2 regions of the Bacillus sp. NEAU-Y102 genome follow, and region 1 is predicted to be linked to the other one. Evidence: a T-box and tRNA genes for the amino acid it is inferred to sense, from the RefSeq annotation. Region 1 holds a T-box; the other holds one or more tRNA genes.
What was found. A T-box is a leader RNA that pairs with one kind of tRNA and senses whether it is charged. The one in region 1 lies ahead of leuS (leucine--tRNA ligase), so its partner is inferred to be a tRNA-Leu.
Positions count from the first base shown of each region.

Region 2: it encodes a tRNA-Leu, which carries the amino acid that the T-box ahead of leuS (leucine--tRNA ligase) is inferred to sense. The anticodon was not compared.

Region 1 covers NZ_JBTWFK010000003.1:414,428-417,817, reverse strand. Annotated here, with positions in the region: gene ACYFX0_RS11590 (MDR family MFS transporter) at 1-891, shown strand, start outside; T-box leader at 1,079-1,298, shown strand; gene leuS (leucine--tRNA ligase) at 1,364-3,390, shown strand, end outside.
Region 2 covers NZ_JBTWFK010000010.1:2-3,391, forward strand. Annotated here, with positions in the region: partial or broken rRNA gene ACYFX0_RS22735 (23S ribosomal RNA) at 1-118, shown strand, start outside; rRNA gene rrf (5S ribosomal RNA) at 219-334, shown strand; tRNA gene ACYFX0_RS22745 (tRNA-Asn) at 343-417, shown strand; tRNA gene ACYFX0_RS22750 (tRNA-Ser) at 420-511, shown strand; tRNA gene ACYFX0_RS22755 (tRNA-Glu) at 529-603, shown strand; tRNA gene ACYFX0_RS22760 (tRNA-Val) at 608-683, shown strand; tRNA gene ACYFX0_RS22765 (tRNA-Met) at 710-786, shown strand; tRNA gene ACYFX0_RS22770 (tRNA-Asp) at 790-865, shown strand; tRNA gene ACYFX0_RS22775 (tRNA-Phe) at 875-950, shown strand; tRNA gene ACYFX0_RS22780 (tRNA-Thr) at 969-1,044, shown strand; tRNA gene ACYFX0_RS22785 (tRNA-Tyr) at 1,055-1,138, shown strand; tRNA gene ACYFX0_RS22790 (tRNA-Trp) at 1,146-1,219, shown strand; tRNA gene ACYFX0_RS22795 (tRNA-His) at 1,239-1,314, shown strand; tRNA gene ACYFX0_RS22800 (tRNA-Gln) at 1,377-1,451, shown strand; tRNA gene ACYFX0_RS22805 (tRNA-Gly) at 1,457-1,531, shown strand; tRNA gene ACYFX0_RS22810 (tRNA-Cys) at 1,546-1,616, shown strand; tRNA gene ACYFX0_RS22815 (tRNA-Leu) at 1,627-1,708, shown strand; partial or broken gene ACYFX0_RS22820 (DUF3884 family protein) at 1,893-2,213, opposite strand; gene ACYFX0_RS22825 (YebC/PmpR family DNA-binding transcriptional regulator) at 2,566-3,285, shown strand.

The sequences.
Region 1 (3,390 bases):
ATCGGCTTCGGTTCTGGAATGGTCTTCCCATCGATGTATGCGATGGTTGGTACGGTTTGGCCAGAGGGCGGAAGACGGGCATTTAATGCGATGTACGTTGGACAAAATGTTGGTATTGCGATTGGAACAGCGTGTGGTGGATTAGTTGCATCATATCGTTTTGATTATATTTTCTTAGCGAATTTTATTTTATATTTTGTTTTCTTCTTAATTGCTTTTATTGGATTCCGTGGTATGGAAGACAAGAAAGAGCCAGGAGTGCAAAAGGAAATCGAAACGAAAAAAGGTTGGTCACTTACACCTGGATTTAAAGCACTTCTGATCGTGTGTGTAGCATATGCTTTATGCTGGGTTACATACGTACAGTGGCAAGGAGCGATTGCAACACATATGCAAGAATTGAATATTAGCCTTCGTCATTATAGTTTATTATGGACGATAAATGGAGCTATGATTGTTTGTGCGCAGCCACTTGTTAGTATGCTAATTCGCTGGATGAAGCGTTCTTTAAAACAGCAAATTATGATTGGAATCTTCATTTTTGCGGCGTCATTCATTGTGTTAAGTCAAGCGCAGCAATTTACGATGTTCCTCGTTGCGATGGTAACATTAACAATCGGTGAATTATTTGTGTGGCCAGCAGTTCCGACGATTGCAAATATACTTGCACCAAAAGATAAACTAGGTTTTTATCAAGGTGTTGTAAATAGCGCGGCGACTGTAGGGAAAATGTTCGGGCCGGTCGTTGGTGGAGCGATTGTTGATTTATACAATATGGAAGTATTGTTTATAGCAATCATGGTAATGCTTGTAGTAGCGCTTATAGCAACGAGCATGTATGATAAACGAGTAAAAGTAGAAGAAACAGTTGAAGAAAAAATTGCAGTTTAGTTTGACGGAACATGTAACATGTTTTAGAATATATTTAAATAAAACAACCTTTAGAACAAGGGAGATAGCTCGGCTGTCTTAAGACGAATTCGTTAGTTATTAAAAGTAACGATTAACCGAGAAGCCCCGCTTTAAGTAAGCTTTTTAGAGATACTAAGTGGAGGGTAGTTCACATTAACTCATATGTGTAATAACAGTGAGAAGGAGTAGTAGTAATAGAAGCTGGTTTAGAGAGTTGACGGTCGGTGCAAGTCAATCCACGTTTCGTTATGAACTCGCCTTTGAGTTGCAGTTGTGAAACTAATAGTAGCAATTGCCGTTAATCCACGTTACGGATCTAAGCGAATGTATATTTTTACATTAATTTAGGGTGGTACCGCGGGAATCTATAACCTCTCGTCCCTTTCTAGGGATGAGAGGTTTTTTGTATTTTGGGCGGTGAAAATAAATAGAATTTCAAGGAGGGTATCTCATGAGCTTTAATCATCAAGATATTGAGAAGAAGTGGCAAGGGTACTGGGAAGAGAATAAAACATTCCGTACGCCAGATGAGACAGAAAAACCAAAATTTTATGCACTAGATATGTTCCCATATCCATCAGGTGCAGGCCTACACGTAGGACATCCAGAAGGTTATACAGCGACAGATATTTTATCTCGTATGAAGCGTATGCAAGGGTATAACGTTCTTCATCCAATGGGATGGGATGCATTTGGTCTTCCAGCAGAGCAATATGCACTTGATACTGGAAATAGCCCAGCTGAATTTACAGAGCATAATATTAATACGTTCCGTAACCAAATTAAATCACTAGGTTTCTCTTATGATTGGGACCGTGAAGTAAATACAACAGATCCAAACTACTATAAGTGGACACAATGGATCTTCTTAAAACTATTTGAAAAAGGCTTAGCTTACGTTGATGAAGTACCTGTAAACTGGTGTCCAGCACTTGGTACAGTACTTGCAAATGAAGAAATCATTGACGGTAAGAGTGAGCGTGGTGGACATCCAGTTGAGCGTCGTCCGATGAGACAGTGGATGTTAAAAATTACAGCTTACGGAGATCGTCTATTAGAAGATCTAGATGAGCTTGATTGGCCAGAAAGCTTAAAAGATATGCAACGTAACTGGATCGGTCGTTCTGAAGGTGCAGAAGTACACTTCAATATCGATGGTACAGACGAGAAGTTCACAGTATTCACAACGCGCCCTGATACACTATTTGGTGCAACATACTGTGTACTAGCTCCGGAACATGCACTTGTTGCAGAAATTACAACAGCAGAACAAAAAGAAGCGGTAGAAGCTTACATTAACGCTGTAAAAATGAAGAGTGACCTAGAGCGTACAGAACTTGCGAAAGAGAAAACTGGTGTATTCACTGGTGCTTACGCAGTTAACCCAGTAAACGGTGAGAAATTACCAATCTGGATTGCTGACTATGTTCTTGCAACTTACGGAACAGGTGCCGTAATGGCAGTTCCAGCTCATGATGAGCGTGACTATGAATTCGCATCAGTATTCAATCTTCCGATGAAGGAAGTTGTAAAAGGCGGAGATATTACGAAAGAAGTGTACACAGGTGATGGTGCACACGTAAACTCAGCATTCCTTGATGGATTAAATAAAGAAGAAGCAATCGCAAAAATGATTGAATGGCTTGAAGTAACGAGCGCAGGAAATCAAAAAGTAACGTACCGTCTGCGTGACTGGTTATTCAGCCGTCAACGTTACTGGGGTGAGCCAATTCCGGTAATTCACTGGGAAGATGGGACAATGACAGCTGTGAAGGAAGAAGAATTACCATTAGTTCTTCCGAAAACAGAAAACATCCGTCCTTCAGGTACAGGTGAATCACCACTTGCTAACATTGACGAGTGGGTAAATGTTGTTGATCCTGAGACTGGTAAAAAAGGTCGTCGTGAAACAAATACAATGCCACAATGGGCTGGTAGCTGCTGGTATTACCTACGTTACATCGATCCAAACAATAGCGAAGCACTTGTAGATCCTGAAAAAGTAAAACAATGGCTTCCAGTTGATATTTATATCGGCGGAGCAGAGCATGCTGTACTTCACCTACTATATGCTCGTTTCTGGCATAAAGTATTATACGATATCGGTGTAGTTCCAACGAAAGAGCCGTTCCAACAATTATTCAACCAAGGTATGATTTTAGGTGAAAACAACGAGAAAATGAGTAAATCAAAAGGTAACGTTGTAAACCCTGATGATATCGTAGCAAGCCACGGTGCAGATACACTTCGTCTATACGAAATGTTCATGGGACCATTAGATGCTTCAATCGCTTGGTCTGAAAATGGTCTTGACGGAGCTCGTCGTTTCCTAGACCGCGTATGGCGTCTATTCGTTCAAGATAACGGTGAATTAAGTGAGAAAATTACTGACGCACCAAATAAAGAGCTTGAAAAAGCTTACCACCAAACAGTGAAGAAAGTAACAGAAGACTATGCAGAGCTTCGCTTCAACACAGC
Region 2 (3,390 bases), on a different contig from region 1:
GATTTCCCATAGCGTAAGCTAGTAAGATCCCTGAAAGATGATCAGGTTGATAGGTTCGAGGTGGAAGCATGGTGACATGTGGAGCTGACGAATACTAATAGATCGAGGACTTAACCATATAATATGTAGCAATGTTATCTAGTTTTGAGAGAACATAAAAAATTTGTTGACTTTTAAAGTGAATAAGTTATAATAATGATTGTCTCAAAAGAATAATGTCTGGTAATGATGGCAGAGAGGTCACACCCGTTCCCATACCGAACACGGAAGTTAAGCTCTCTAGCGCCGATGGTAGTTGGGACCTTGTCCCTGTGAGAGTAGGACGTTGCCAGGCAATATTATTCCGCAGTAGCTCAGCGGTAGAGCTATCGGCTGTTAACCGATCGGTCGTAGGTTCGATTCCTACCTGCGGAGCCATTGGAGAGCTGTCCGAGTTGGCCGAAGGAGCACGATTGGAAATCGTGTATACGTCACAAGCGTATCAAGGGTTCGAATCCCTTGCTCTCCGCCATAGGATTTATAATATTTGGCCCGTTGGTCAAGTGGTTAAGACACCGCCCTTTCACGGCGGTAACACGGGTTCGAATCCCGTACGGGTCACCACTTTGGAGGATTAGCTCAGCTGGGAGAGCACCTGCCTTACAAGCAGGGGGTCGGCGGTTCGATCCCGTCATCCTCCACCATATGAATTTTATATAAATAGTATTATCGCGGGGTGGAGCAGCACGGTAGCTCGTCGGGCTCATAACCCGAAGGTCGCAGGTTCAAATCCTGTCCCCGCAACCAAATGGTCCCGTGGTGTAGTGGTTAACATGCCTGCCTGTCACGCAGGAGATCGCCGGTTCGACCCCGGTCGGGACCGCCATTTTAATAAGGCTCGGTAGCTCAGTCGGTAGAGCAGAGGACTGAAAATCCTCGTGTCGGCGGTTCGATTCCGTCCCGAGCCACCATTTATTTTAATAAAATACGCCGGCTTAGCTCAATTGGTAGAGCAACTGACTTGTAATCAGTAGGTTGGGGGTTCAAGTCCTCTAGCCGGCACCATGTAAGTTTCGGAGGGGTAGCGAAGTGGCTAAACGCGGCGGACTGTAAATCCGCTCCTTCGGGTTCGGCAGTTCGAATCTGCCCCCCTCCACCATTTACATAGGGGCATAGTTTAAAGGTAGAACTGAGGTCTCCAAAACCTCCAGTGTGGGTTCGATTCCTACTGCCCCTGCCAAATATATTTACACAACATGGCGGTTGTGGCGAAGTGGTTAACGCACCGGATTGTGGCTCCGGCATTCGTGGGTTCGATTCCCATCAGTCGCCCCATTTTTATTTTTAAAATTACAAATAATTAATTGATACTTACATATAATTAAGTAAGAATTCGATGGGCTATAGCCAAGCGGTAAGGCAACGGACTTTGACTCCGTCATGCGCTGGTTCGAATCCAGCTAGCCCAGCCATTTTTGCGGAAGTAGTTCAGTGGTAGAATACAACCTTGCCAAGGTTGGGGTCGCGGGTTCGAATCCCGTCTTCCGCTCCAATGAAATTTAATATGGCGGCATAGCCAAGTGGTAAGGCAGAGGTCTGCAAAACCTTTATCACCGGTTCAAATCCGGTTGCCGCCTTTTCTTTTGTGCCGATGTGGCGGAATTGGCAGACGCGCACGACTCAAAATCGTGTTCCTTCGGGAGTGTCGGTTCGACCCCGACCATCGGTATCATGAACGTCGTAAAAAAACTCTATACAATTAGTATAGAGTTTTTTTGTTTTCTTTTCATTACATGACAAAATAAGCACAAAAAGTGTACGGTGAGTAAACTGCGAAACATTAAAAGGATAAAAACAAACATTCAATTTTATCCTTTTAATTGCGGTATTCTATAATATTCCCTTCGAGCACTCTAGAGAGAATTTCTCCACCCCGGTGACATGAAGTTAAATCCGACACCACCAGTAGATATTAGTACATGATCAGCTGTTAATTTCGTAATTTCTAAAAACTTCTTTTCAAACTTTTCTCTGTTGTATTTGTACATAGTTGAGTGGCACGACCACATGTGCGTTGAAGTACTCAACTAGTCCCCTAATTCCTTCAATTCAGGAAACGCCTCAAATTGGATTGGTTCATCTAATTTCATGAATCTTACTTGATAGATAGTTGGGTTTAACTTCTCTCCTATTCCTTTAAAAGCATGTGATTTTTTCTCATTTGAATGTGTCATAATTCTCCCTCCACCTTTTCTTCAAATTTTTCCCTATTTTTATTGTACAGCAATAGAAAGTAATTATGGGAATATTATGGAAATCGGTATCGGCAATATAAAAAGACTCTAACAGAAATGTTAGAGTCTTTTTTGTTAAATTATATTATGTGATGCTAAAATTCGTAATAAACTTAGGAATTCATGTATAATATAACTTGTCGAAAGAACAAAATGATAGTGATTTATATTATGTCTGTAATATGAATCAAAAATGAACTTTTTATATTTCTTTTAAAAATGTGTTGAACACACATTATATTTCATATTAATATTTTTATGTAGATTTAAAACGAGAAAGAGAGTGGAAAGTATGGGCCGTAAATGGAACAATATTAAAGACAAAAAAGCATCGAAAGATGCAAATACAAGCCGTATATACGCGAAATTTGGACGTGAAATTTATGTGGCGGCAAAACAAGGAGAGCCAGATCCAGAATCAAACCAAGCGCTTAGAGTCGTATTAGAACGTGCGAAAACATACAATGTACCAAGAACAATTATTGATCGTGCAGTTGAAAAGGCAAAAGGCGGTTCAGAGGAAAATTATGACGAGCTTCGTTATGAAGGATTTGGACCAAATGGAGCTATGGTTATTGTAGATACACTTACAAATAACGTAAACCGTACTGCAGCAGATGTACGAGCTGCATTTAGCAAAAACAATGGTAACATGGGTGTAAACGGTTCTGTAGCTTACATGTTTGATGCGACAGCTGTTATCGGCCTTGAAGGTAAAACATCAGATGAAGTTCTTGAAATTTTAATGGAAGCAGATGTTGATGCACGTGACATTCTAGAAGAAGAAGATTCTGTTATCGTGTATGCTGAACCTGATCAATTCCATTCAGTACAATCTGCACTTAAAGGTGCTGGTGTTGAAGAATTTACAGTTGCAGAATTAACAATGCTTGCACAAAGTGATGTTACACTTCCCGAAGATGCTCAAGTACAATTTGAGAAAATGGTTGATGCATTAGAAGATTTAGAAGATGTGCAACAAGTTTACCACAACGTAGACTTAGGAGAATAATACGATAGAAGCCCTGTCCGTTTAACGGATAGAGGCTTTTTTTATGAAGTTAATTAAGTTGATGAATTAGTAAAGGTATTTTGTTGTAGACAGGGAATATGCTTA